2 regions of the Flavobacterium sp. UBA7682 genome follow, and region 2 is predicted to be linked to the other one. Evidence: riboswitches for the same ligand, from Rfam matches in the RefSeq annotation. Region 2 holds a riboswitch; the other holds the start of a gene.
The links. Region 2 has a riboswitch for S-adenosylmethionine ahead of B3C16_RS03310 (alpha/beta fold hydrolase). Riboswitches for the same ligand answer to the same signal wherever they lie in the genome.

Region 1: linked by a shared signal. The riboswitch ahead of B3C16_RS01815 (homocysteine S-methyltransferase family protein) and the one ahead of B3C16_RS03310 (alpha/beta fold hydrolase) in region 2 are both predicted to bind S-adenosylmethionine.

Annotation. Positions count from the first base shown of each region.
Region 1 covers NZ_DLGY01000009.1:9,739-25,044, forward strand. The annotation lists gene B3C16_RS01770 (bifunctional 3-deoxy-7-phosphoheptulonate synthase/chorismate mutase type II) at 1-369, opposite strand, end outside; gene B3C16_RS01775 (pyridoxal phosphate-dependent aminotransferase) at 484-1,626, opposite strand; gene B3C16_RS01780 (prephenate dehydratase) at 1,623-2,450, opposite strand; gene B3C16_RS01785 (PAS domain-containing protein) at 2,714-3,202, opposite strand; partial or broken gene gldA (gliding motility-associated ABC transporter ATP-binding subunit GldA) at 3,540-4,443, shown strand; gene B3C16_RS01795 (head GIN domain-containing protein) at 4,469-5,218, opposite strand; gene B3C16_RS01800 (acyloxyacyl hydrolase) at 5,231-6,319, opposite strand; gene metF (methylenetetrahydrofolate reductase [NAD(P)H]) at 6,532-7,488, opposite strand; gene metH (methionine synthase) at 7,569-10,241, opposite strand; gene B3C16_RS01815 (homocysteine S-methyltransferase family protein) at 10,322-11,317, opposite strand; SAM riboswitch class I at 11,534-11,638, opposite strand; gene B3C16_RS01820 (aspartate kinase) at 11,775-12,875, opposite strand; gene B3C16_RS01825 (alpha/beta fold hydrolase) at 12,851-13,864, opposite strand; gene B3C16_RS01830 (OsmC family protein) at 14,002-14,463, opposite strand; gene B3C16_RS01835 (O-acetylhomoserine aminocarboxypropyltransferase/cysteine synthase family protein) at 14,468-15,306, opposite strand, start outside.
Region 2 covers NZ_DLGY01000015.1:7,489-22,794, reverse strand. The annotation lists gene B3C16_RS03355 (c-type cytochrome) at 1-83, shown strand, start outside; gene B3C16_RS03350 (quinol:cytochrome C oxidoreductase) at 104-1,423, shown strand; gene B3C16_RS03345 (cytochrome c oxidase subunit II) at 1,442-2,596, shown strand; gene B3C16_RS03340 (cytochrome c oxidase subunit I) at 2,632-4,428, shown strand; gene ruvB (Holliday junction branch migration DNA helicase RuvB) at 4,513-5,535, shown strand; gene queG (tRNA epoxyqueuosine(34) reductase QueG) at 5,532-6,452, shown strand; gene galE (UDP-glucose 4-epimerase GalE) at 6,453-7,466, opposite strand; gene B3C16_RS03320 (DegT/DnrJ/EryC1/StrS family aminotransferase) at 7,520-8,650, opposite strand; gene B3C16_RS03315 (3-deoxy-D-manno-octulosonic acid transferase) at 8,733-9,965, shown strand; SAM riboswitch class I at 10,043-10,145, shown strand; gene B3C16_RS03310 (alpha/beta fold hydrolase) at 10,203-11,168, shown strand; gene B3C16_RS03305 (trans-sulfuration enzyme family protein) at 11,177-12,352, shown strand; gene B3C16_RS03300 (homocysteine S-methyltransferase family protein) at 12,356-13,348, shown strand; gene metH (methionine synthase) at 13,399-15,306, shown strand, end outside.

The DNA of each region.
Region 1 (15,306 bases), on a different contig from region 2:
GGCAATTTCCTGAACCGCAAATGGGTTTACAGTAGTTCTGGCACCAATCCACAGCACATCGATATCATGTTCTAAAGCCAATTTCACATGCGCAGCATTAGCGACTTCAGTGGCCATTAACAATCCTGTTTCGGCTTTGGCTTTTTGCAACCATTTCAAACCAATGGCACCAACGCCTTCAAATCCGCCCGGACGTGTTCGTGGTTTCCAAATTCCGGCGCGATAAATTGAAACGTCTGAGTTTTTCAATTCGTGAGCAATTTTCAAGACTTGTTCTTCAGTTTCGGCACTACATGGTCCGGCAATTACCAAAGGATGACTTAATTTAAAATCATCCAACCATTTTCTATTTTCTGTTGTTATATTCATAGCTTTTTGTTTAGAGCCAAAAGCCATTAGGCATTAGGCAATAGTTTATTTTATTTATTTTTATTTCTATTGGCTCATGGCTATTGCCTTTTGCCTAAAATTAATTCTTTTCTTTTAAAATCTTGCAATTGTCTCTTGTATTTTTTCTTCGGTAACACAAAGCGAAAATCGGATATAACCTTCTCCATTGCTGCCAAAAATAATTCCAGGCGTGATGAAAATGTGCTTTTCGATTAAAACTTGATCAATGAAATCTTCTGCTGAAATTCCGTGAGGTAATTTGGCCCAAACGAATAAGCCAACACTGTTTTTATCGAAAGTACAATGCAGTTTTTCCGCCAATTGGAAAATTAGATTTCTACGTTTGGTGTAAATTTCGTTTTGCTTCTCGAACCAATCTTTCCCGAGTTTCAATGCTTCAATCGCGCCTTTTTGAATCCCGTAAAACATCCCGCTATCCATATTGCTTTTGACTTTCAACACCGCATCAATTAATGTCGCATTCCCTAAAACCATTCCGACACGCCAACCGGCCATATTGTAGGTTTTAGATAAGGAATTCAATTCTAAAGCCACTTCTTTTGCGCCATCAACTTGTAAAATAGAGATTGGATTTTCGTTTAAAACAAAGCTATACGGATTGTCATTGACTATTAAAATGTGGTGCTTTTTGCCAAAAGCAATCAGTTTTTCAAACAATTCCACTGTTCCGTTCGCTCCGGTGGGCATGTGCGGATAAGAAACCCACATCAGCTTGACTTTCGACAAATCTTGCTTTTCTAATTGTTCAAAATCGGGTTGCCAATCGTTCTCTTCCTTCAAGTCATAACAGATGGCTTTCGCCTGCACCAATTCGGTTACCGACGCATAGGTCGGATAACCCGGATTGGGTATCAAAACTTCATCGCCTTCGTTTAAAAACGCTAGTGAAATGTGCATAATACCTTCTTTGGAACCCATTAGCGGAAGAATCTCAGTATTGAAATTTAACGCAACGCCAAACTGATTCGCGTAAAAATCAGCCATCCCTTGTCGCAATTCGGGCAAACCTTGATAGCTTTGGTATTCATGGGCTTTGTCGTCAAACATGGCTTGACTCATGGCGTCAATTACGGTTTTATCGGGTACCAAATCAGGACTACCGATGCCCATATTGATGACCGGTTTTCCTTCGGCCATGAGTTGACGGACTTCCCGCAATTTTCTGGAGAAATAGTATTCTTGAACGCTGTTTAATCGGTTGGCGGTTGTGATCATAATCTTCCGTTTTTGTATTCACCCAACACTTTGAAATGCGTGGTCATTAAGGCTAAAATATTTTTGGCTTTTTCGTAATGTTTGTACTTCTCAAAAATGACGTCGACAAAAAAAGAATATTGAAAAGGTGTTTCGATAATCGGCATCGATTGGATTTTGGTTAGATTCAGTTTACAGTTGTTCATGACGTTTAATACTGTCGCCAAACTTCCCGCGGTATCATCGAGTTCAAATTTGACAGAAGCTTTGTTAATCTGTTCTTTTGGCCATTCTTTATTGGTGGTTTTTACAATCACAAAGCGGGTTTTGTTGCTTTGAATCGTATGAATTCCGGCGGCGAGTATTTCCAAGTCATATAATTTGGCCGCAATCGGAGCAGCAACGGCGCCAATCCCGGTGAGTTTTTGCTCCTGAATTCTGCGTGCGGTTTCAGCAGTATCGCCACTTTCGACCAATTTAATGTGCGGATATTGGCTAAAAAAAACAGCGCATTGCAACAACGCAATCGGGTGCGAATGGACTTCTTTAATGTCTGCTATTTTTTGGCCTTTCAAAACCATTAGATTCATGTGAATGTCGAGATAATGTTCGCCAATAATGTGCAAATTGTTTCGGTCAATCAAAGCATAATTGGGAATAATCGAACCAGCGATTGAATTCTCCAACGCCATTACACCTTTTTCGGATTGCTTATTGACCAAACTTTTTACCAAATCATCAAATGACATACATTCGTCTAAATCGTGGTCTTGCTGAAAAAACTCCTGAGCGACTTGGTGGTGAAACGAGCCTTTAATTCCTTGGATAGCGATTTTTGTTTCCATATCATCAAAAAAAAATCCCAACTCTCGTTGGGATTTATATTATTGTTGTTTTTAAAATTTAGTTTTTCACATAACACAATACCAATCCCTTTTTCTGTCCGAAGAAGAAATAAAAGAAATAGTTATAAAAGGTGTTAAATTGTCTCATAGCGTTGTTCTGTTTGGCTAATGTAAAAAATTAAAGTTTAGTTTCTACAAAAATGTAGTGAAAAATTTACGACAACGTTTTAGCTAATCAAAACACATGAATTGTAATCCTGATTTTAAGAAGCTATTTTTTCAAATGCGATGTAATTAACTAATTCTCCCTTATTGTTGAACTTTGGATAAGCTTCGATTTCACACCAATAAGTTGATCCGTCTTTTTTATAATTCACCACAATTTCTTTAAAAGGCAGTTGACTTTTGATTGCTGTTCTTATGGTATCTCGACTTTCTTGCGTTGTTAATTTTCCTTGAAATATTTTTGGCGACTTCCCTATAACTTCATACGGATGATAGCCGTTCATGTCATAAATCCCTTGTGTAGCAAAAACAATTTCCTGATTGACATTGGTGATAATAATTTCGCGTTTTGCTTGATAAACTACTTCACTAAAATTTTCTTTTTCCTTCCAATGATTTTGAAAAGAATTATAGTTATTTATTTCCAAATCATGGCTTGCAAATATATCCCAAGCAATAAGCGGAACAGGAACTATCCTTAGTTTGTTGTAGTATTTAGCCAAAGCTATTTCATATTGTTCTGTCATTATTATTCATTTTTTAAGTTCGAGAAAATGAATAATAAACAATTCTTCATTGGCTAAACGAAGAAATATTCGGCTTAAGCACATCTCGTGATGCTCAAACTAAATCAATGATGTGTATCTGACTTATTCCTAATTTACAGGAAAACACAGTTGCACGACAGTCCAAGATTCTGACTTGGTTCCACATTAGAATAACTCAATTATTCCTGAATTGATTTTATTATGAAAACAAATATACACAATTGTGCAAAACCTAAAACACCATTCTTCACGTTATATAAATGTGCGTTTCTTTTTCCTTTAATTAATTATTACATTTGCTTCAAATAGTCATGTTATGTCGATAGAAGTTCAAAATATTTCCAAAGAGTTACGGTGCACAAAAAGCACTAGATAATATTTCTTTTTCTGTAAAAAAAGGAGAAATAGTAGGTTTTCTTGGTCCGAATGGCGCTGGAAAATCTACGTTGATGAAAATTTTGACCACTTATATTAATGCTGATGAAGGAACGGCTTCTGTAAATGGCAATGATGTGAATACCAACCAAAAAGCGGTACAACTTTCTGTGGGTTATTTGGCAGAACACAATCCGTTGTATTTGGATTTGTATGTTCGTGAATATTTAGAATTTAATGCTGATGTTTACAAAATAGCCAAATCTAGAATTGAAGAAGTAATTGAGTTGACAGGATTAACGCCTGAAAGTCATAAAAAAATCGGACAATTGTCTAAAGGTTATCGTCAGCGTGTGGGTTTAGCAACGGCTTTATTACACAATCCTGATGTTTTAATTTTGGACGAACCAACTACAGGTTTAGATCCAAATCAGTTGGTTGAAATTAGAAACGTGATAAAAAACGTTGGTAAGAATAAAACCGTTTTTCTTTCCACGCACATTATGCAAGAAGTGGAAGCCATTTGTGACCGCGTAATCATCATTGATCACGGCAAAATCGTAACCGATAAAAAGCTGGACAAATTGGTTGCTGAAGAAAAGGAACAAATCATTGAAATCGAATTTGACAAAACAATTGACCCCAATTTATTGACCAATTTAGCCAACATCAAAACGTATAAAAATACTAATGACAATCTTTGGTTACTGACTTTCAACACCGAAGAAGACATGCGTCCGAAAATATTCGACTTTGCGCATGACAACGGGTTGAAAACGTTGCAGATTAGTTTGAAAAGCAAGAATTTAGAGCAAATCTTTAGGGAGAAAACTAAGAAAAAATAGTATTCAGTTGTTTATGTTCAGTAATTTAAGGATAAATCACATTGCCTTGATACAACTCTTCAACATCAACAACCGGCGGCACATTTTTTAAGATAATATTTCCGGTGCTGTTCATGGTGCCAATAATACTTTGAATAGGTCTTACTGTCATATCGTTAGAACCACGGTGAAAGACTTTTATATTTTGAGCAATTAGATTCTCAGCTTCTATTCTTCCGTCTCCGAAATAAAAATTAAACTCCGCCAAATTGGTTTGTCCCGAAAGATAAAATCGAGACACATTATTGTTCGCGATGTACAAATAATCATTGTTCACATTCAGAATAAAATCTCCGGTTCCGGCACCGCTTTCACCATCACCATCTTTATCCATCGCTATAAAAGCTATACTTGGGAAAGTCAACACACCATTCGAACTGATATTTCTATCCGTTTTTGAATATACTTCTTCCAAAGTTGGCGTGGTCACCAAAATCTTTGTCATACCATAAGAGCGAACCCAATTGCAACTGGCGTCGTCTTTAAAAATCAGTTGGTCACCATTTTGCTTGACTTCCACATTATCGATGAAATTTTCGCCGGCCACAATTTGTACTTTGTATTCCGTTCCTTGCGTAATGACAACTTCAATACCGCGGTAGACTTTTATCTTTTTGAATGGCTGAACCGCTATTTCTTTGGTAATTGTCGCGCCCGAACTCTCAATACAATCACTCGGTTTTTCACAAGCGTTGAACAGCCAAAACAAAATTATCAATACCGAAAACTTTTTCATACTGTCTGTTTTTTAAATTCTATATCCAATGCCAATTTCTAAAGCTTCTGCCAAAAACAAATGCGTTTTAAGCGAAAAAACACCAAAAAACTTATCCGAAAAACGATATTTCATCCCAACCCTATCATAAATCGCAATATCCTTTTTAAAAGGTTGATAAGCGTAATAGCCTAATTGTGCTTCGATTGAAATTTTATTGATGATTAATTCATGTCCAATGAAAATCCCAACTCTCTTGTAATCCGTATCAGAACTGATATTGTCTTCCGGATAGGCAACGGAGTAATAATTAATGTACTCTTCAATTGATTTGGTCAAAAACAATTCGGCGCCCAATTGTAAAGCCGACTTTCTATTGATACGCTTATCTGCATAAAAACCAATGTGGTAAAAAGGATACTGACCACTATTGATAATCGGACTTTCATTGATTCCGGTTCGAAACACAAAGTTGTATCGAATGGGTTCTTTATACTTTTTTGGGACAGTAGTCGTATCAACTTGGCGTTGAAAATCCTTCGAAAAATTATAATTCACCCCAAGATTCAGCAAGTAAGTATTAATACCGCTGTTGGGCGATACAATTCTTCCATTAGAATAATGAACAAATAAAAGTCCCGCCTGCAAACTAATATTATCAAACAAAGACGGCGTAGTATAGGTCAATCCGAAATTGGTGTTGGCCATCAATCGATTTCCGAAAGCTTTATTCTTACTGTTGTCAACTTTGTCATACGGATTGGTAGTGTAGGCAATTCCTTGTGACAATCTAAATTGCAATCGTCTTTTCCAGAAGTGAAAATTGTAAAAAACGCCTGTGGCATAATTCTGTCCTAACGGCTGACTTTTAAAATCCTGGTACAAAAAATAGCCTCCATAATCCGGATAATTATACGCTCGATGCCATTCTTTAGAACCATCAGTTTTTTTGATAACACTCAACATAAAACCTTGCGGATGACCGTTAACCAAATGATGCATGTCTTCCGTATGAGGTAAAATATTGCCCCTTAAAATAGAAGCTTCAACCGCAAAAGGATTGGTATTTTGACCAAATCCAGAAAAGGCTAACAGTAAAAAAAGCAGGTAAGTTTTCTTCATCCTAAAATTTAAAACGCACAAATATAACGGAATATAATTAATAGAATACCTAATTGTCATTTGCTGCGCCAGTTCGCTGTGCTCGTGCCGACTTTAGGAGAAATCAGGAGCGAAAAGTTCGGGCATTTTTGTTGGCCATATTCCCGCTGTCCATGCTACACGGTAGCTATTGCCATCGGGGCTAAATAGGATTGGTCTTTTGTAAAATCAGTTTAAAAAACCTGTTTCGCAATCGCCTTAATATTTTCTGCTTTTCCCATCGAATAGTAATGCAACACCGGAATTCCGGCAGCAACGAGTTCCTTACTTTGAGCAGTACACCATTCGATTCCTATTTGTTTTACTTCATCATTGTCTTTCGCTTTTACAACTGCCATAATCAAATCATCAGGCAATTCTAAACTAAATCGGTGCGGAATTAAATTCAATTGCTTCTTAGTCGCAATCGGTTTCAATCCCGGAATAATCGGAACCGTGATTCCGGCAGCGCGACATTTATCCACAAAATCGAAGAATTTTTTATTGTCAAAAAACATTTGCGTAATGATATATTCCGCGCCGTTTTTGATTTTTTGTTTTAAGAAATGAATATCACTGTCCAAACTCGGTGCTTCCATATGCTTCTCAGGATAACCCGCAACACCGATACAAAAATTAGTTTTGGCAGAATTTTTCAAATCTTCATCCAAGTAAATGCCATTATTCAAATTGCTGATTTGCGTCACCAATTCGGTCGCATATTCATTACCTTCTTTCTCCGGATGGAAATACGTTTCGGTTTTCAAAGCATCACCACGAAGTGCCACAACGTTGTCAATTCCAAGAAAATCCAAGTCAATCAACAAGTTTTCGGTATCTTCTTTGGTAAAACCACCACACAATATATGCGGAATCGCATCCACATTGTATTTGTTCTGAATTCCGGCACAAATCCCAACCGTTCCCGGACGCTTTTTGACCACTTTCTTTTGCAACAAACCGCTTGGCAATTCTTTGTACTCATATTCCTCACGATGGTAAGTCACATCAATAAACGGCGGATTGAACTCCATCAACGGGTCAATACTGTCAAAAATAGACTGAATATTTTGCCCTTTCAAAGGCGGTAAAATCTCGAAAGAAAACAGGGGTTTTCCATTCGCGTTTTGGATATGTTGGGTTACTTTCATTTATGTTGTCTGTTATCTGTTGTCTGTTGTCTGTTATCTGTTTTCCATTTTAACTGAAAACTGACAACCGACAACTGTTGTTAATCTGCTATATTTGGCGAAAGCCATTTTGTTGCTACTTCAGTCGAAATTCCACGGCGTTTGGCATAGTCAATTACTTGATCTTCTTTTATTTTTCCAAGTCCGAAATACTTGCTTTCCGGATGCGCAAAATAATAACCGGAAACCGAAGATGCCGGCCACATCGCCATGCTTTCCGTCAGCTTCACACCTATTGCTTGCTCGACCTTTAAAAGTTTCCAAATCGTGGGTTTCTCCAAATGATCCGGACATGCAGGATAACCCGGCGCGGGACGAATGCCTTTGTATTCTTCATCAATCAAATCCTGATTGGTCAAAGATTCATCGGAAGCGTAGCCCCAAATTTCTTTACGGACTTTTAAATGTAAATATTCTGCGAATGCTTCGGCCAATCTATCGCCTAAGGCTTTTACTAAAATCGAGTTGTAATCGTCTAATTGTTTTTCAAATTCGGCTGCTTTTTCGTCTACGCCAAATCCGGTAGTAACACAAAAACAACCGATATAATCTTGCTTTCCACTGTCTTTTGGCGCTACAAAATCAGCTAACGCGATATTTGGTGCACCGACTGTTTTTTGAGATTGTTGTCTTAACGTCAAGAATTTTACTAACTCTTTTCCGCTTTCCTCTAAAACCTGAATATCGTCATCATTGACTTGGTTTGCCGGATAAATGCCCAAAATTCCTTTCGCAGTTAACCATTTTTCCGAAACGATTTGGTTTAACATTTTTTGTGCATCTTCAAATAATGAAGTCGCTTGTTCGCCAACTACTTCATCGGTTAAAATCGCAGGATATTTTCCGAACAATTCCCACGAACTGAAAAATGGCGTCCAGTCAATAAAATCAACCAGTTCTGATAATTCAACTTCAACGGTTTTGGTTCCGATAAAATTCGGTTTCACCGGCGTAAAATTGTTCCAATCCAATTGTAATTTATTCTTTCTGGCATCTTCAATCGAATGGTAATTTTTGTCTCTACTTCTATTCAAATAACCTTCACGCAATTTGTCATATTCGGCACGAACCGTTTTGGCGTATTCCACTTTGGTTTTCGCCTGAAGCAAATTACTCGCTACCGTTACCGCACGCGACGCATCGTTCACATGAACAACTGTTTCTTTGTATTCCGGTGCTATTTTTACAGCAGTATGCGCTCGAGAAGTCGTCGCACCGCCAATCATAACCGGAATTTTGATGTTGAGTTTGTCCATTTCTTTGGCGAGATATACCATTTCGTCTAATGATGGCGTAATCAATCCGCTCAAACCAATGATATCTACTTTTTCACGAACAGCAGCTTCAATGATTTTTTCCGGTGGCACCATAACCCCTAAATCGATAATTTCAAAGTTGTTGCAACCCAAAACTACCGCTACTATATTTTTACCAATATCGTGCACATCTCCTTTTACGGTTGCCATCAAGACTTTTCCGGCGGAAGAAGATTTTCCGTCTTTCGAAGCTTCTATATAAGGTAGCAAATACGCTACGGCTTTTTTCATTACGCGCGCTGATTTGACCACTTGTGGCAAAAACATTTTTCCGCTTCCGAATAAATCGCCTACGACATTCATTCCCGCCATCAAATTGATTTCGATGACTTCAATTGGTTTTGTGGCCAATTGGCGAGCTTCTTCTACATCTATTTCTATAAATTCGTCTATTCCTTTGACTAACGAATGGGTTAATCGGTCTTGAACCGAGCCGCTTCGCCATTCTTGAACGGCTTTCTCGTTGGTTTTAAAATCGCCTTTGTAACTCTCGGCTAAATCAAGTAATCTTTCCGTCGCATCTTCTCTTCTGTTCAATAAAACATCTTCCACATGTTCTAACAAAATTGGGTCGATTTCATCGTAAATCTCGAGCATCTCCGGATTTACAATACCCATCGTCATGCCGTTTTTAATCGCATGGTATAAAAATGCGGAATGCATCGCTTCACGTACTTTGTCATTCCCGCGAAACGAAAACGAAACATTACTCACACCACCTGAAACGCCGGCATACGGTAAGTTTTCACGAATCCATTTGGTTGCTCTGAAGAAATCTAAAGCGTTTAATTTGTGCTCTTCCATTCCGGTGGCGACCGGGAAAATATTGGGATCGAAGATGATGTCTTCTGCCGGAAAATGGACTTCATCGACTAAAATACTATACGAGCGTTTACAGATTTCGATACGTCTTTCATAAGTGTCGGCTTGCCCATCTTCGTCAAAAGCCATTACGATTACAGCGGCGCCATATCTTTTAATCAATTTGGCATGGTGAATGAAAGCCTCTTTCCCTTCTTTTAGTGAAATCGAATTCACGACTCCTTTTCCTTGCACGACTTTCAAACCGGCTTCGATGATTTCCCATTTAGAGCTGTCAATCATTACCGGAACTCGGGCAATATCGGGTTCCGCGGCGATTAGATTTAGGAATTTGGTCATGGCATAAACACCATCCAACATGCCTTCGTCCATATTGACGTCGATGATTTGCGCGCCTCCTTCAACTTGATCCCTTGCTACTGAAAGTGCTTCGTTGTAATTTTCTTCTTTGATTAAGCGAAGGAATTTACGCGAACCGGTTACGTTGGTTCGTTCGCCTACGTTGATAAAATTACTTTCCGGCGTAACGATTAACGGTTCTAATCCGGATAATTTTAGATATTTTGTTGCTGACATTTTATTTGTTTGAACACTGATTATCACAAATCCACACAGATTAAATTGGTGATAATCTGACAAATCTGTGTTAACTTTTATTAAACTAATTGATTTTCATCAATTCTTCTTGGTTTGAATTGTGAGGCAACATCAGCAATGGCTTTGATGTGTTCTGGTGTGGTACCACAACAACCGCCAATGATGTTGACTAAATTATCTTGTAAATATTCTTTAATTAAGGCTTGCATTTCGGCGGCTGTTTGGTCGTATTGCCCGAAAGCATTCGGTAAACCGGCATTTGGATGTGCCGAAATATTTAAACTTGTATTGTGTGCAAGTCTTTTCAAGTATGGTTTTAATTGGTCGGCTCCGAGTGCGCAATTGAATCCGATTGACAATAAAGGAATATGGGAAATAGAAATCAAAAAGGCTTCTACCGTTTGTCCCGATAAAGTTCTTCCTGAAGCATCCGTAATCGTCCCTGAAACCATCACCGGAATATCGAGATTGCGTTCTTCTTTTACTTCTTCTATGGCGAATAAAGCAGCTTTGGCGTTTAGTGTGTCGAAGATGGTTTCTACCAATAAAACATCACAACCGCCATCAATCAAGGCTTCCACTTGTTGTTTGTAAGCGATGCGTAAATCGTCAAAAGTTACGGCTCGAAATCCGGGATCATTAACATCCGGTGACATAGAAGCGGTTCTGTTGGTTGGCCCGATAGAACCGGCTACAAAACGCGGTCTGTCTTTGAATTCGTCAGCGACTTCGCGGGCGATTTTGGCGGATTCGTAGTTGAGTTCGTAAACCAAATCTTCTAAGTGATAATCGGCCATACCGATGGTGGTTCCTGAGAATGTATTGGTTTCAACAATATCGGCACCGGCTTGAAAATACAGGCGGTGGACTTGCTTTACAGCTTCGGGTTGCGTGATGGAAAGCAAATCGTTGTTGCCTTTTAGCGGATGTGGGAAATCTTTGAAACGCTCGCCACGGAAATCTTCTTCTGAGAAGTTGTTGCGTTGCAGCATGGTTCCCATCGCACCGTCTAGGACAAGGATTCTTTCTTTGATGGCTTGTTGTATTTTTGACATACTTGTTATTTTAACCGCATAGTCCGCAGAGAAAAATCCGCAGCGTTCGCAAAGGTTTTTGTTTGCAATAATTTTACAAAAATGGATAACTAATTAGCCCCGATTGACGCAACTGCCATGCAGTGCAAAAAGCGGGAAAATGGACTGCAACAATGCGCAAGCCATTCGCTCGTAAAAAAATATAGTATGTTATCGTGAAAGTGAGAAGAATTCTCGGGGTTATCTGCTCCCAATAAATTGAGATAGAATGTAGCACCTTCTTTTGGCAAAGGGTTGCTAAGCTTTCGACGGGTCTATTCCCTCCAGCTTTCGTGATAACGAACAATAAGTTTATGAACGGTGCAAAGTAATGACATAGAATTGGTTTTTGCAACAGTTTTAAAAAAATAAAAACCTACAACGTTTTCGTGCTGTAGGTTTTCTTGGTTAAAGGTTGATTAGTTAATTTTTAAGCCGGTTATAACCAAACCGCTTCTTTAATTTTAATTTTCTCGGCTACTTTGAGAATGTCGGTAAGAACGCCACGAGCGGTAACCTGTTTTCCGGCTCCCGCTCCTTGAATGACGATTGGGATTTCACCATAGGATTTGGTGTAAATTTCAATCAGATTATCGGCGCCTTTGAGTTGGCCTAAAGGAGAACTTTTAGGAACTGAGATTAGTTTCACTTCTAATTGTTTGGTTATGACATCCAATTCGCCCACATAACGCAAAGCATGCTCATCGGCTTGTGTGATTTTGGCAATTTGGAACGGTTTGTCAAACAATGATTTGTTTACAGAATACTCAGATTTAGGACTTTTTTCATTTAAATTAGGGAGCAAAAGAGATTCTATTTTGATATCAGTAAATTCAAACTCTTGCCCTATTTCGCGCGCTAGAATTAATAATTTTCGGGCGACATCGCTTCCGGATAAGTCTTCACGCGAATCCGGTTCGGTGTAGCCTTTTTTCTCTGCCTCAAGTAAGATTTTGGAAAACGGCAATTCTTCTGAAGAAAATCGGTTAAAAATATAACTCAATGAACCGGAGAATACGCCACGGATTTTGGTAATTTTTTCGCCTGAAAAGTATAAGTCATTTATCGTTTGCACAACGGGCAATCCGGCGCCGACATTGGTTTCGTATAAAAATGTTTTGTCATACTTTTTTAAATTTCTTCTCAGTTCTTTGTAGAAATCGAAATGTAACGTATTGGCTTTTTTATTGGCGGCAACGATGTTAAAACCGTTTTGAATTAACGGAATATAATTTTTGATGATGTCTTGACTGGCTGTTGCATCAACGGCAATTAAGTTTTCCAATTGTTGTTCCTGAACGTATTCGATGATGTCTTCAATTCTGAATGGAATGGCGGATTGGGCAAAATTGGCTTCCCATTGGTTTTTTAGTCCGTCTTTTTCAAAAAAAGCTAAAGTAGAATTGGTAATTATTGGAAATCTCAAATCGATGTTTCTTTTTTCGAGGAAAAACTTTTGACTTTCTATGACTTGGTTGACTAAAGTGCTACCGACATTGCCGATACCAAAAAGGACTATATTGATTCTAAGCACTGACATAATTTTTGTTGTTTTTGTTTGTTAAAAATAGGCCCTAAAATTTGGGCTAATTGTTCGTATTCGATTAAAAACGCATCGTGTCCGTGAATGGAATTGATTTCATGGTAAAACACATTTTCTTTGATTGGTTTTAAAGTTTCAACCGTTTCGCGGTTCTCATCAGGAATAAAAAAGTAGTCTGTCTCTACGGCGACTACGTGAATGTTCCCTTGAATTTCTTTGGCTATCAGCAAAAAATCATTTCGGTCACGAGTAATATCATTTGTTTTAAGCAAATGGTTCATCAATTTGTAAGCCGATAGCCGAAAGCGGTTTTTGAGTTTGATGCCGTGATTGGCCAGCCAATTTTCGATTTGAAAAACCGAGGAACCATTGAATTTATTTCTTTGAAAGCGTTGGTTAATTGATTGCGGTGTTCGGTACAACAACATGGCGTGCAATCTGGCGTCCGCAATGGGATCATCTGAGTTATTGAGAATTTGGTCTTGGATTAAAACATTGGCAATTACCCAATCCGTTGCTTTCCAATCGGTGGCAATCGGAATTAGATTTTGGACAGCATTTGGTTTCAAAACTGACATTTCCCAAGCTATTGCTCCGCCTAAACTTCCACCTATAACTGCGAAAACATCTTTTATTTTAAGAAACGACAAACCTTCCCAAAAAATTCTGGCGACATCGCGAATGGTGAAATCTTTGTAATTTGAAATCAAGTTTCCAAAGTTGTCATCATAACCATTTCCGGGAATGTTGAAGGCAATTACGGTGAAATAATGGGTATCGATGATTTTATCTGTTCCGATTAAATCGTTCCACCAGCCGTTTTCTCCGGTAACATTGGAGTTTCCTGTCAAAGCGTGATTCACAATCACTACCGGTGCTAAGCCAATGGGTTGACCAAAAGTTTGATAAAATAGCGGAAGATAAGGTCGTTGCTTTCCGTTTTCTAAATCAAAATTAAACAAGTCTATTTTTTCTAATTTTTTCATGTTGCTTTTTTTAACTGCTTTTTAAAAGACTGCCTTCAACCTAAACTTTGAAGACAGTCTTAACAAACAAACAAAACCACCCGAGGCGCTACCGAATTGTATGGAGCACAGCGGAATAAAACCAATGGTTTTTCTTTTTACAGCACAGTTGCTGTTGGTTCATATTCTTTAACCAACACCACTGAAACCGGAGTTGAATTGATCAAATTATCCTGAACCGGGCAACGATTCTCAACCGTAATTAACCAATCTTTTAATTGGCCCAAAGTGGCATCAGTTGTTGGTTTTACTGTTACTTCAATAGATTTAAATCCCGCTCTTTCATCGCTAATTTTCCCTTGGTATTTGTCTAAACTTAAGGTTCCCGAGATTTCAACTTGAAGTGATTTTAAATCGATGCCTTGTTCTTTGGCGACCAATTTTCCGACAGCATTGATACAACCGGCATAACCGGCCAAAATATATTCTATCGGACTTGGCCCTTCCAGTTCAGGAAATTGATCATTTTTACTAATTCGGATGTCGAAGTTTTGGGCTTTGACTACGAATTGGTTACTGTTTTTGGCATAGCCTAGTACGTTTACGGTTTTTGTGCTCATGTTGTTATACGGTTTGTGGGGTTTTAATTTTTACGAATGCTTCTTTCAAATCGGCTTTCAAATCGTCGATGTTTTCTAAACCAACGGACAAACGGATTAAGTCTTTGGTGACTCCGGTTGATTCTTGCTCAGCGTCAGATAATTGCTGATGTGTTGTGCTTGCCGGATGAATAATTAATGATTTTGTATCGCCTATGTTGGCCAACAAAGAGAATAATTTGGTTTCATCGGCTACTTTTTTCGCTGCTTCGAATCCGCCTTTTAGACCAAAAGTTACGATACCGCTTTTGCCTTCCGGTAAATATTCATCGGCTAAGGCTTTGTATTTTGAAGTTTCTAATCCCGGATAATTTACCCACGCTACTGCTGACTGTGTTTGCAACCATTGGGCTAAAGCCAAAGCATTTTCGCTGTGTTTTTTGATTCTGATTTCCAAAGTTTCCAATCCTTGAATCGTTTGGAATGCGTTGAACGGACTTAAAGCCGCACCAAAATCACGCAACCCTTCGATTCTTACTTTGGCAATAAATGAGGCGGCGCCTAAAGCTTCGTAGTATTTTAAACCGTGGTAACCTGCAGATGGTTCAGTAAATTCAGGGAATTTCCCATTGCTCCAATCGAAGTTTCCGGCATCGATGATTACACCACCTAAAGAAGTTCCGTTTCCGGTGATGTATTTGGTTAACGAGTGAATGACAATATCGGCGCCGTATTGAATTGGGTTTAACAAATATGGTGTAGCGACGGTATTGTCAACAATGAAAGGTACTTTGAAGGCTTTGGCTTCTTTAGATATTGCTTTCAAATCGAGTACGTCTAATTTTGGGTTCCCTAAACTTTCTG
Region 2 (15,306 bases):
CTCATGCCAATCAGTTGTCTCCAAACGAAAGATGGTTGGTTACTGACTACGTTTTAAAATTAAAGGCTGATTTATCCAAATAGAAATAATTGATTTTTTAGATATGTACACATTTTCAAAAAAGCTTAAAACGTTTTCAATTATCCTGATGATATTAGGATTGTTGGGGATTGGATATGGTTTTGCTACTAAACCTAACGACATAAAGGATGTTGAAAAAATTCTAGAGGATCAGCACCATGATGCACATGCCAATGCACATCATGTTACCGCAAACGATCATGCAGCTAGCGCAGAACACAACGCTCACTTAGAGCATGTTTTACACCAGTTACAAAATAAACCTTGGGCAGCTTTATATGTAGCAGCTTTGTTTTTTACTTTAATCGCTTTAGGAGCCTTGGTGTTTTATGCTTTGCAACAAGTGGCACAAGCAGGTTGGTCTCCTGTATTGTTCAGAGTAATGGAAGGTATTGCTAGTTATTTATTGCCAGGTTCTATCATTTTATTTATATTACTTGTATTATCCACTTTACACTTTAATCATTTATTTGTTTGGATGGATGCAGAGTTGTTGGATGTGAAAAGTCCTAAATACGATGCTTTAATTGCTGGTAAATCAACTTGGTTAAATGCAGGTTTCTTTTTAGTAAGAGCTTTCATCTTTTTATTAGGTTGGAATTTATATCGTCATTTTTCTAGAAAAAATTCTTTAGCTCAAGATGCGGCTAATGACAATACTAATTATAAAAAGAACTTTAAATTATCAGCTATTTTCTTAGTATTCTTTATTGTTTCTGAATCTATGATGTCGTGGGATTGGATTATGTCTGTAGATCCACACTGGTTCAGTACTTTATTTGGATGGTATGTTTTTGCCAGTTTCTTTGTGAGTGGAATAACCTCTATCGCTTTAGTTACTATTTATTTAAAATCTAAAGGTTACCTAGAATATGTAAATACAAGTCACATCCATGATTTAGCTAAATTCATGTTTGGTATCAGTATTTTTTGGACTTACTTGTGGTTTTCACAGTTCATGTTGATTTGGTATTCTAACATTCCAGAAGAGGTAACTTATTTTGTAACCAGAATTAAAGATTTCAATTTGCCGTTTTTTGGTATGGTAGTGATGAATTTTATATTCCCTTTCCTAATCTTAATCAATACAGACTTTAAACGTTTGAATTGGATTATTGTAATGGCAGGAGTAGTGATTTTATTAGGTCATTATGTTGATTTTTTCAATATGATTATGCCGGCTACTGTAGGTACTCAATGGTTTATTGGCGTATCAGAAATCAGTTCTGTTTTGTTTTTCTTTGGATTGTTTGTGTATGTGGTTTTCAATGCCCTTACCAAATCTCCTTTATTACCTAAGAGAAACCCATTTATCGAAGAAAGTAAACATTTTCATTATTAATAGTAAATACATTATTGTATGACCAGTTTGTTGATTATAGTTGTTTTAGTTTTAATATCTATTGCAGTTTGGCAGTTGGTGAAGATTTTTGATCTTACCCAAGCAGGAGCACAATCTGATGATAGTCAAGTTGCCAATGACGCAGATAATAATGTGAATGGTTATTTGATGTTTGCCTTTTTGGGATTCATTTACATATTTACCATTTATGGATTGTACAAATGGGGACATTTAGTACTGGGAACTCCAGCTTCTGAACATGGTGCAGAAGTAGATATGTTAATGAACATTTCTATGGTGCTTATCTTTTTTGTACAAACGTTTACTCAGGCTTTATTGCATTATTTTTCATTCAAATACCGTGGTAGAAAAGGACTTAAAGCTTTGTTTTTTGCCGATAATAATAAACTAGAATTGCTTTGGACAGGTATCCCTGTAGTGGTTTTATTCGGTTTGATTTTATACGGATTATATGCTTGGAATACCATTATGTTTGTTCCAGAAGACGAAGAAGTAATGGTCGTAGAATTATATGCTAAACAATTTGGATGGGAAGCACGTTATTCAGGAAAAGACAACACTTTAGGAAAATCTAACGTAAGATACATACAAGGAATTAACACTTTGGGTATTGATGCTACTGACCCAAATGCCCAAGATGATATTGTAGTTAACGAATTACACTTACCAAAAGGTAAAAAAGTATTGTTTAAAATCCGTTCTCAGGACGTTTTACACTCTGCTTATATGCCTCATTTCCGTGCGCAGATGAACTGTGTTCCGGGTATGGTTACTCAGTTTGCTTTTACACCTATCATCACTACTGCCGAAATGCGTCAGGATCCTGCGATTGTTGAAAAAGTAAATACCATTAATCAAATTAGAGCTAAAAAAAGCGAAGTGCTTAAAGCTAAAGGAGAAGAAGCATTAGAACCTTATACTTTTGATTACTTGTTATTATGTAACAAGATATGTGGAGCTTCTCACTATAACATGCAAATGAAAATAGTGGTAGAATCTGCAGATGAGTTTAAGAATTGGTTAAAAGATAAACCTACCTTTGGAGAGGCTCTTAAAGCTCAGAATACAACAGAAACCGAAGTAAAAGAAATTCCTGCTAAAGATTCAGTAGTGGTTGCTAAGGATTCAGCAGTGGTTAACGATAAAAAATAATTAATCTTACATAATATTTAAATCTACCAAAGATTATGTCAGCATCAGCTCACGAAAACGATCACAGTCAAGAACACGATCACCATCACAAAGAAACATTCATTACTAAATACATATTTAGTATTGATCATAAAATGATTGCCAAACAGTACCTGCTTACAGGTATCGTTATGGGGGTTATTGGTGTAGGATTATCTCTTTTGTTCCGTATGCAATTGGCTTGGCCAGAAGAATCTTTCAAAGTATTTGAAATCTTTTTAGGTGATAAAATGGCTCCAGACGGAGTCATGAAAAACGACGTGTATTTGGCTTTAGTAACCATTCACGGTACCATCATGGTGTTTTTCGTTTTAACAGCAGGTTTAAGTGGTACGTTTAGTAACCTTTTAATTCCATTGCAAATTGGAGCGCGTGATATGGCTTCAGGATTTATGAATATGATTTCTTACTGGTTATTCTTTTTATCTAGTGTAATCATGATTATATCTTTATTCGTAGAAGCTGGACCTGCATCTGCTGGTTGGACAATTTATCCGCCTTTAAGTGCTTTACCTCAAGCGATTCCAGGATCTGGAACAGGGATGACTCTATGGTTAGTTTCTATGGCTATATTTATTGCCTCTTCTTTAATGGGGTCTTTAAATTATGTAGTTACGGTTATTAACTTAAGAACAAAAGGAATGTCAATGACTCGTTTACCTTTAACGATTTGGGCATTTTTTGTTACTGCAATTATTGGTATTATTTCATTCCCAGTATTATTATCGGCTGCTTTATTGTTGATTTTTGACCGTAGTTTTGGTACTTCTTTCTTTTTGTCTGATATTTTTATCAGCGGAGAAGTTTTACATTACCAAGGTGGTTCTCCAGTATTGTTTGAGCACTTGTTTTGGTTTTTAGGTCACCCAGAGGTATATATTGTATTATTACCAGCTTTAGGGATAACCTCTGAAATTATTGCCACCAATTCTAGAAAACCAATTTTTGGATATAGAGCGATGGTAACATCAATCATTGCGATTGCCTTTTTATCAACGATTGTTTGGGGTCACCATATGTTCGTGTCAGGTATGAATCCTTTCTTAGGTTCGGTATTTACTTTCACTACTTTATTAATTGCTATTCCATCAGCAGTAAAAGCATTTAACTACATAACTACTTTGTGGAAAGGAAATTTACAGTTAAATCCTTCGATGTTATTTTCTATTGGTTTGGTTTCAACTTTCATTACAGGAGGTTTAACAGGAATCATTTTAGGAGATAGTACTTTAGATATTAACGTTCACGATACTTATTTTGTGGTTGCTCACTTCCACTTGGTAATGGGTATTTCAGCTTTATACGGAATGTTTGCAGGGATTTACCATTGGTTCCCTAGAATGTTCGGTAGAATGTTAAACAAAAATTTAGGATACGTACACTTTTGGGTAACCGCAGTGTGTGCTTATGGAGTTTTCTTCCCGATGCACTTTATTGGAATGGCAGGTTTACCAAGAAGATATTATACCAATACTGCTTTCCCTTTATTTGATGATTTAGCAGACGTTAACGTCTTAATTACAGCTTTTGCTTTAGTAGGGGGTGCTTTCCAATTGGTATTCTTATGGAACTTTTTCCATAGTATGTTCTACGGTAAAAAAGCAGAGATGAATCCTTGGAAATCAAATACTTTAGAATGGACTGCACCAGTAGAACACATTCATGGAAACTGGCCTGGAGCAATCCCAGAAGTACACAGATGGCCATATGATTATAGCAATCCTTACCACGAAGAAGATTTTGTTCCACAAACTGTTCCTATGAAACCAGGAGAGCAAGTGTTGAATCACTAGTCATTTTTAAAATATATAAAAGCCTTTTTACACAACTGTAAAAAGGCTTTTTTTTTACCATGCGCTTGCGTTATCTTTGCTCATATGAATGAAAATTTAAATCCTACCAACGAACATTTTAATCCCGAGGAATTAGATCTCGAAAAAAAATTAAGACCCTTATCATTTGATGATTTTACGGGTCAGGAGCAGGTTTTGGATAATTTGAAAGTTTTTGTAGAAGCAGCAAAATTAAGAGGAGAAGCCTTGGATCATACTTTGTTTCATGGACCTCCAGGGTTGGGAAAAACCACGTTAGCCAATATTTTAGCCAATGAATTAGGGGTAGGTATTAAAATTACTTCTGGCCCGGTGTTAGATAAACCAGGTGATTTAGCAGGTTTGTTAACTAATTTAGAGGAAAGAGATATTTTATTTATAGACGAAATCCATCGCTTAAGTTCTGTGGTTGAAGAATATTTGTACTCTGCCATGGAGGATTTCAAAATTGATATTATGATTGAATCTGGGCCCAATGCCCGTAGTGTTCAAATCAATTTAAATCCTTTTACTTTGGTGGGTGCCACCACACGTTCGGGTTTGTTAACTTCCCCTATGCGGGCGCGTTTTGGAATACAAAGTCGTTTACAATATTACAATACCGAATTATTAACCACCATTGTAGAACGCAGTGCTTCCATTTTAAAAGTACCTATTAATATGGAGTCTGCTATTGAAATTGCAGGTAGAAGTCGTGGCACACCTAGGATTGCTAATGCGTTATTGCGTAGGGTTCGCGATTTTGCCCAAATCAAAGGCACAGGAAAAATAGATATTGATATTGCTAAATATTCTTTAAAAGCTTTGAATGTGGATACGCACGGCTTGGACGAGATGGACAATAAAATCTTGTACACCATTATAGAAAAGTTTAAAGGAGGCCCTGTTGGTTTGTCTACCTTAGCTACTGCGGTTTCTGAAAACGGAGAAACCATAGAAGAAGTTTACGAGCCCTTTTTGATTCAAGAAGGTTTTATTATGCGTACACCTCGTGGGCGTGAAGCCACCGAAAAAGCTTATAAACACTTGGGTAAAATAAAAAACAATATACAAGGCGGATTGTTTTGATAGCTAAAAACGAATATACCTCATTTATAAAATCCGAAGCCCAACGCCTCGGATTTTTGTCTTGTGGTATTTCCAAAGCTGAATTTTTAGAACAAGAAGCTCCTCGTTTAGATCAATGGTTGCAAAATAATTACCACGGAGAAATGGCTTATATGGCGAACCATTTTGACAAAAGATTAAATCCCACGCTGTTGGTGGAAGGTGCCAAAAGTGTGATTTCTTTATTGTTGAATTATTATCCTTCCGAAACTCAAAATCCAGAAAGTTATCAGATTTCCAAATATGCTTATGGAACAGATTATCACACCGTAATCAAACAGAAACTACAAGAATTCTTACACAATATTCAAACCGAAATTGGCGAGGTGCAAGGGCGTGCTTTTGTAGATTCTGCACCTGTGTTAGACAAAGCTTGGGCTGCCAAAAGTGGATTAGGTTGGATTGGAAAAAACAGCAATTTGATTACCCAAAAAGTGGGTTCTTTTTATTTTATTGCAGAACTTATTGTGGATTTGCCGTTAGAATATGATACTCCTACAACCGATCATTGTGGTAGTTGCACCGCTTGTTTGGACGCTTGCCCCACACAAGCCATTATACAGCCGTATGTGGTGGATGGTAGTAAGTGTATTTCGTATTATACCATAGAACTTAAAAATCAAATACCTGTTGAAGCCAAAGGTTATTTAGACGATTGGGTTTTTGGTTGTGATGTGTGTCAGGATGTGTGTCCGTGGAATCGATTTTCAAAACCGCATCAAGAACCTTTGTTTCAGCCTAAAGCGGAAATTTTAAATTACACCAAACAAGATTGGCAAGAAATTACCGAAGACGTATTCAAAAAAGTGTTTAGGGATTCTCCGATAAAAAGAACCAAATTTGAAGGGTTTAAAAGAAATATAGATTTTTTAAAATAATTATTTTCTAATTTTTTGTTCCCATTTCCAAGCACTTGCTAGAGCATCTTCTAAACTTGATTCGGTTTTCCAACCCAATACTTTATTAGCTTTTGTGGTGTCAGCATAGGCTTGGGTAACGTCGCCTTCTCGGCGATCTACAATTTTATAAGGTAATTGGGTGTTGCTTACTTTTTCAAAAGCTTTGATGACTTCTAAAACAGAACTTCCTGTTCCGGTACCTAGATTAAAAACCTCTACTTTTTCGGCATTTTGTTTATGGACTAATCGTTCTAAAGCTACTACGTGGGCTTTGGCTAAATCTACGACATGAATATAATCCCTAATGGCTGTTCCGTCTGGGGTAGGATAGTCGTTGCCAAATACCGATAATTCTTGACGCAAACCAATAGCCGTTTGGGTAATAAAAGGCACTAAATTTTGAGGAACGCCTAAAGGTAATTCTCCAATAGCTGCAGTTGGATGCGCACCAATAGGATTAAAATATCTAAGTAAGATGCTGTTGATGTTACTTACCTTGGCTACGTCTTGTATGATTTCTTCTCCGATTTGTTTGGTGTTTCCGTAAGGCGACATGGCTTTTACTACAGGGGCATCTTCGGTAATCGGCATTTTTTCTGCCTGACCATATACGGTGCAAGAAGAACTGAAAATAAAATGAGCTTGTTCCTTTTTTTGTAATTCTTGTAATAAATATACTAAGGCATTGATATTGTTTTCGTAATACAATAATGGATTGCCTACACTTTCTCCAACCGCTTTAGAAGCCGCAAAGTGAATCACACCTATAATGTTTTGGTGTTTTTCAAAAAAAGCACGTAAACGGGTTTTGTCTCTTAAATCAAGATTTTCGAACAAGGGTTTTTTGCCAGTGATTGCGGTAATACCTTCAATTACGTCTAAAGAAGAATTGGAAAGGTTGTCTACAATCACCACTTCAAATCCTTTGTTTTGAAGTTCTACCACAGTGTGCGAACCAATAAATCCTAATCCACCAGTTACGAGTATTTTCATTTAGTTTTAGTTTTAAGTCGAAAGTTTTTTAAAAGATTTAATATAATTCACAATTATTTTAAATATTCTAGAATAGCTTGGGTAATATAGTTGATTTGTTCGTCATCTAATTCCGTGTGCATGGGTAACGAAATGACTTCTTTTGCCAATTGATTGGTTACGGGAAAATCTTCTTCTTTGTAACGCGCATCGGCATAGGCTTTTTGACTGTGTAAAGGAATCGGGTAATAGATGGCGCACGGAATGTCTTTGCCTAGTAAATGTTGCATGAGTCCATCGCGGTCGGCATTGATGATTCTTAGGGTGTATTGATGAAATACATGGCAGTCGCAGGTGTCGCAAATGCTTGGCGCGATGATGTTTTGATGACCTTGTAAGGCTGTGGTGTATTTGCGCGCGGCGTTTTGTCGGGCTTGATTGTATTGGTCTAATAAAGGTAATTTGGCATTTAAAACAGCGGCTTGTATACTGTCTAATCTGGAATTTACTCCAACAACATCGTGGTGGTAACGCACGTACATGCCGTGATTTACAATCCCTCTAAGCGTATGAGCCAAAGCGTCGTCGTTGGTGAATATAGCACCTCCGTCTCCGTAGCATCCTAAGTTTTTTGATGGAAAAAATGAGGTAGCACCAACGTGTCCGATGGTTCCTGCTTTTCTTTTGCTTCCGTCTGAAAATTTGCAATCGGCTCCTATGGCCTGTGCGTTGTCTTCTATAACGTATAAATTGTGTTCTTGTGCAATCTGCATAATGGCTTCCATATTGGCTACTCTACCAAATAAATGCACTGGAACAATGGCTTTGGTTTTGGGTGTAATGGCTTGTCTAATGCGTTCTAATGAAATGTTCATGTTGTGCAAATCCACATCCACTAAAACAGGCGTTAATTTTAACAAGGCAATCACTTCTACGGTAGCCGCAAAGGTGAAATCGGCGGTAATGACTTCGTCGCCAGGTTCTAAACCTAGTCCCATCATGGCAATTTGCAAAGCGTCGGTTCCGTTAGCGCAGGGGATGACGTGTTTTACGCCTAAATAATTTTCTAGGTTTTTTTGAAATTCGTGTACTTTTGGTCCGTTGATGTAAGTGCTGGTTTCTAAAACTTCTTGTATAGAAGTGTTAACGGTATCTTTGATATATTTGTACTGACCTTGAAGGTCAACCATTTGAATTTTTTTCATGGTGAAGAATAAAGTAAGCAAAAATAACCATTTATTTGGTAGTCGCAATTGTTGTGGCATTTATACTTAAACTCAAATCAGGATGTTTTTTATATATCGTTTAATTACCCAAATTGTTGCTTGGATTTTGCCTGTAACGGCTTTGTTTTCGGCTAAGATGAAAAGCTTTATTCAGGGTAGAAAGTTGGTTTGGGAACTGTTGAAAAATAACATCCAACCATCGGACAAAGTCATTTGGTTTCACGCGGCCTCTTTGGGGGAATACGAACAAGGATTGCCGATTATGAAAAGGTTGAAACAACAATTTCCACAACATAAAATTGTGCTTACTTTTTTTTCGCCTTCGGGTTACGAAGTTCGTAAAAACACGCCTTTTGCGGATGTGGTTTGTTATTTGCCGTTAGATACTCTTTTTAATGCGAAGCGTTTTGTACAGTTGGTGCATCCCGAAAAAGTTTTTTTTGTGAAGTATGAATATTGGCCTAATTATTTAAAAGAGCTAAAAAAACGAAATATTCCTACGTATTTGGTTTCGGGTATTTTTAGGGAAAATCAAGTGTTTTTTAAGTGGTATGGTGGGTTTTATAGAAATTGCTTACAAAGTATTACGCATTTTTTTGTGCAAGATTCAACTTCTGAAAATTTGTTAAAAAGCATCGGAAAAACCAATGTGAGTGTGAGTGGAGATACTCGTTTTGATAGGGTAGTGGAGGTGTTGAATGCCAATAATTCATTAGATTTTATTACCGAATTTACCCAAGAACAAACTACGGTAGTTATTGGAAGCTCTTGGCCTGCTGATGAAAAGTTGTTGGTGGAATATATTAATCAGTCTGATTTGTCTGTGAAATGGATTTTCGCTCCGCACAATATTAAATCTGAACAAATCCAACAACTGAAAAAGTCTATTCAAAAAGCGGTGGTTTTATATTCCGAAAAAGACCAAAGTGATTTAAAAAATGCACAAGTATTAATTATTGATGCCGTAGGTTTTTTAACCAAGGTATATGCTTACGCCGATGTGGCTTATGTAGGTGGAGGTTTTGGCTCTGGAATACACAACATATTAGAACCCGCGGTTTTTGGAGTGCCGATTGTGATTGGACCCCATTTTAAAAAATTTAAAGAAGCGGTTGATTTGGTCGATTTAGAAGCTTGTATTGTGGTGGATAATCAAAAGGAATTAAATGCTGTTTTGGATGGTTTATTAGTTGATCCCGAACGTCAAAAACAATTAGGCAAATTAGCGTCGGATTATGTTTTGCAAAATGCCGGAGCTACGGATTTGATTTTAAAATTGATAAATAAAAAATAGCTTTAGTTCTATTTGTTTTATCGTGAATCATTTGTTTACTTTGCAGTCTAGAATTTTTAGTTCTTTTACGTTTTGAAATGTTATAAAGAAAGACCGAGGGAATAGACCCTGTGAAGTCTTGGCAACCCTTTTCCTAAAAAGAAGGTGCTACGTTCTACCAGTTCGCTGGACAGATAACAACAAGAAAACTCCTTTGGTGCAACTTCTTTATAGCTATAAATATTAAAAAGTTACACCTTGAAAAATAAGTTTAAAGAAATTACGATTATTGATTACGGAACCGAAAACGGCGCCCATTACCATGCTGTAGCTTTGTCTTATCAGGTTTTTGGAAAACCTTTAGGAGAAGCACCTGTGGTATTGGTGGTGCATGCACTTACAGGAAATTCAACTGTGGCTGGTGAAGAAGGTTGGTGGTCAGAAGTTATAGGTGATGGTAAGGTGATTGATACTCAAAAATATTCAGTATTGGCATTTGATGTGCCAGGAAATTGTTTTAATGAGTATGTAATTGATAAATACAAAAATTTTACCGCCCGTGATATCGCTAAGATTTTTAGTGCAGGATTAAAAAGTTTGGGAGTAAAAGAATTATTCTCGGCTATTGGAGGTTCCATTGGCGGAGGAATTATATGGGAATTAGCGGCTTTACGACCTACATTGATTCAAAATCTAATTCCGATTGCTACAGATTGGAAAGCGACAGATTGGATGATTGCTAATACATTAGTTCAAGAAGCCATTTTAAACAATTCATCTAATCCGATTTACGATGCCCGAATGCATGCCATGAATTTATATCGTACGCCTGAATCGTATAAACTTAAATTCAATCGTTCTACCAACGAAGAATTACACGTTTTTAACGTAGAAAGTTGGTTGATGCATCACGGTGAAAAATTGCAAAAACGATTTCAGTTGACTGCCTACCGCATGATGAATAATTTATTGCGAACGGTAGACATTACCCGAGGACGTGGAACCATGCCCGAAGTAGTGGCAAATATTCAAAGTGCTATTTACATTGTGGCTATTGATACCGATTTGTTTTTTACCCGTAAAGAAAATCACGACGATTATTTGGAAATGAAAAAGGTAAAAGACAATGTATATTACGACGAAATACATTCCATTCACGGGCACGATGCCTTTTTAATTGAATTTGATCAATTAGAAAAAATCTTAAGTAAAATATTTAAATAAAACACACCATGCCATACGATAATTTTGAAACCAATGCCATAAGAGCTCAAATCAATCGCTCTGAATTTTTAGAACATTCTGCACCTATATATTTAAGCTCTAGTTTTATTTTTGAAGATGCCGAAGACATGAGAGCGTCTTTCACCGAAGAAAAACACCGCAATATTTACAGTCGTTTTTCTAATCCAAATACTTCGGAATTTGTAGAAAAAGTATGTCAGATGGAAGGAGCCGAAGATGGTTTGGCATTCAGTACCGGAATGGCAGCGATTTACAATACGTTTGCCGCTTTGTTAAGTAGTGACGATCACATTGTGTCGTGTAGTTCGGTGTTTGGTTCTACCCATACTTTGTTTACCAAGTATTTTCCAAAATGGAATATCAATACGAGTTATTTTAACGTAAACGATGTAGCAAACATCGAATCGTACATCAAACCGAATACTAAAATCATTTATGCAGAATCGCCGACCAATCCGGCAGTAGATATTTTAGATTTAGAATTTTTAGGACAGATTGCTAAAAAACACAACTTAATTTTAGTGATTGACAACTGTTTTGCAACGCCTTATTTACAACAGCCCATCAAGTTTGGAGCGCACATTGTGGTGCATTCAGCGACTAAATTAATGGACGGACAAGGACGTGTTTTAGGTGGAATTGCCGTTGGTAAAGCCGATTTGTTGCGTGAAATTTATTTGTTTGCCCGAAACACAGGGCCTTCATTGTCGCCTTTTAACGCTTGGATATTGTCTAAAAGTTTAGAAACTTTGGCCGTTCGTGTAGAAAAACATTGTGAAAATGCTTTGGCATTGGCTACTTTTTTAGAAAGTCACCCGCAGGTGAAACAAGTAAAATATCCATTTTTAAAATCGCATCCGCAATATGAAATTGCCCAAAAACAAATGAAGTTAGGAGGCAATATTGTAGCGATTGAAGTAAAGGATTTAGAAACAGGTCGTAAATTTTTAGACGCCATTCGTATGTGTACTTTGGCGGCGAACTTAGGGGATACCCGAACCATTGTAACGCATCCAGCTTCAACTACACACAGTAAATTGTCGGTAGAAGACCGCAACGAAGTAGGTATTACTGATGGTTTGGTTCGTATTTCCGTAGGATTAGAAAACATACAAGATATTATTGCAGATATTAATCAAGCGTTGAACGCTTCAGCTTTATAAAACATGAAAGCAGATATTAGACAAGCCTTAAAAGAACGCATTTTGGTACTCGATGGTGCTATGGGTACCATGATACAACAATATAAATTTACTGAAGAAGATTACCGTGGGGAGCAGTTTAAAAACTATCATTTATCGGTAAAAGGGAATAACGACATGTTGTCGATTACGCAACCCGAGGCGATTAAAGAAATTCATCGCAAGTATTTTGAAGCGGGTGCTGATATTGCGGAAACCAATACTTTTTCGGGTACTACTATTGCGATGGCAGATTACGAAATGGAGCAATATGTGTATCAATTGAATTATGAATCGGCTAAAATTGCTCGCGAAGTAGCCGATGAATTTACGGCTAAAGAACCTCATAAGCCACGTTTTGTAGCGGGCTCTATGGGGCCAACCAATCGTACAGCAAGTATGTCGCCCGATGTGAATGATCCGGGTTATAGAGCAGTAACTTTTGATGATTTGCGCATTGCGTACAAACAACAAGCGGAAGCTTTATTGGATGGTGGAGTAGATTTGTTGTTGGTAGAAACCGTGTTTGACACCTTAAATGCTAAAGCGGCTTTGTTTGCGATTGAAGAAGTAAAAGAGGAAAGAAAAATTGATGTGCCCGTGATGTTAAGCGGAACGATTACCGACGCTAGTGGACGTACGTTGTCTGGGCAAACTGCCGAGGCTTTTTTAATTTCGGTGTCGCATATTCCGTTATTGTCGGTAGGGTTGAATTGTGCTTTAGGTGCTAATCAACTGATTCCGCATTTAGAGGCCATTGCACACAATACCGAGTTTGGGGTATCGGCACATCCAAATGCAGGATTACCTAATGCCTTTGGAGAATACGATGAAACACCAGCACAAATGGCAACACACATTAAAGAGTATTTAGATAAAAAATTGGTCAATATTATTGGTGGGTGTTGTGGAACCACACCAGCTCACATTAAGTCCATTGCGGAATTGGCGGCTCAATACAAGCCCAGACCTATTTAAGGTTTTGTAGCGTAGTTCGTACCATTAATTAACGCATTCAATTATTTCAAATGAGCATACAACAAACAAAATACATGAAGTTGTCGGGGTTAGAACCTTTAGTTTTAAGTCCCAACATGAATTTTATTAACGTAGGAGAAAGAACCAATGTAGCGGGTTCCAGAAAATTCTTGCGTTTAATCAAAGAAGAAAAATACGAAGAAGCCTTAGATATTGCCCGTGATCAAGTAGAGGGTGGTGCACAAATCATCGATATTAATATGGATGACGGTATGATTGACGGTAAAGAAGCGATGGTTCGTTTCTTAAATTTAATCATGGCAGAACCTGATATTTCTAGAGTGCCAATTATGATTGACAGTTCTAAATGGGACATCATAGAAGCTGGATTAAAAGTAGTGCAAGGTAAATGTGTAGTGAATTCCATTTCATTAAAAGAAGGAGAAGAAGCGTTCCGTCATCATGTAAAATTGTTGAAACGATATGGAGCAGCTGTAGTTGTAATGGCTTTTGACGAAGTAGGTCAGGCTGATAATTATGAACGTCGTTGCGAAATTGCTAAACGTTCGTACGATATTATGGTGCATGAATTGGGCTTTCCGTCCGAAGACATCATTTTTGACTTGAATATATTTCCTGTGGCAACTGGTATGGATGAACACCGCCGAAATGCTATTGATTTTATAGAAGCTACGCATTGGGTAAGAACTCACTTAACCAACGCAAGTGTAAGTGGTGGGGTAAGTAATGTGTCTTTTTCTTTCAGAGGAAACGATACCGTGCGCGAAGCCATGCATTCGGTATTTTTATATCATGCCATAAAAAAAGGAATGAATATGGGAATTGTAAACCCAGCGATGTTGGAGGTTTATGATGATATTCCTAAAGATTTATTGGAGTATGTAGAAGATGTGATTTTAGACCGCAGAGACGATGCCACAGAGCGTTTGTTGGATTTTGCCGATTCGGTAAAAGGGGCTAAAAAAGAACAAGTTTTTGATTTAGAATGGCGTAACAAACCTTTGCAAGAACGCATCACCCACGCTTTGGTTAAAGGATTGGATTTATATATTGTAGAAGATGTAGAAGAAGCTCGTTTACAAGTGGCCAAACCATTAGAAGTTATCGAAGGACATTTGATGATTGGAATGGGTGTAGTAGGAGATTTGTTTGGCGATGGAAAAATGTTTTTACCGCAAGTAGTGAAATCGGCAAGGGTAATGAAAAAAGCCGTAGCCTATTTAATGCCATTTATTGAAGCTGCAAAAGATGAAAATTCAAAACCACAAGGAAAAGTATTATTAGCTACCGTAAAAGGTGACGTGCACGATATTGGAAAAAATATTGTGGGTGTAGTATTGGCTTGTAATAATTATGAAATCATAGATTTAGGCGTAATGGTTCCGCCAGAAAAAATTCTGGAAGAAGCCAAAAAACACAACGTAGATGTGATTGGATTAAGTGGATTAATTACGCCATCGTTAGATGAAATGGTACATATTGCCAAAGAAATGAAACGATTGGATTTTAAAATTCCGTTGTTGATTGGTGGGGCGACTACATCACGAGCGCATACTGCCGTAAAAATTTCAGAACAATACGATCATGGAGTGATTCATGTGTTGGATGCTTCACGTTCCGTGCCTGTAGTAAGTACGTTAATTAACGATGATACCAGAGAAGAATTTTTGCGAAAAACTTACGCAGAATATGATGAATTGCGTGAAGGTTATTTAAGCCGTGCCCGAACCAAAGAATATGTAAAATTAGAAGACGCTCGTGCGCAAAAGTTTAAGATAGATTGGAAAGCCGATGAGGTTTATAAACCAAAACAACTAGGTGTTCATGTAATTGATGATTTAGATTTTAATGAGTTGGTGCCTTATTTGGATTGGACTCCTTTCTTTCAATCTTGGGAATTGCACGGAAAATTTCCAAATATTTTAAAAGATGAGGTA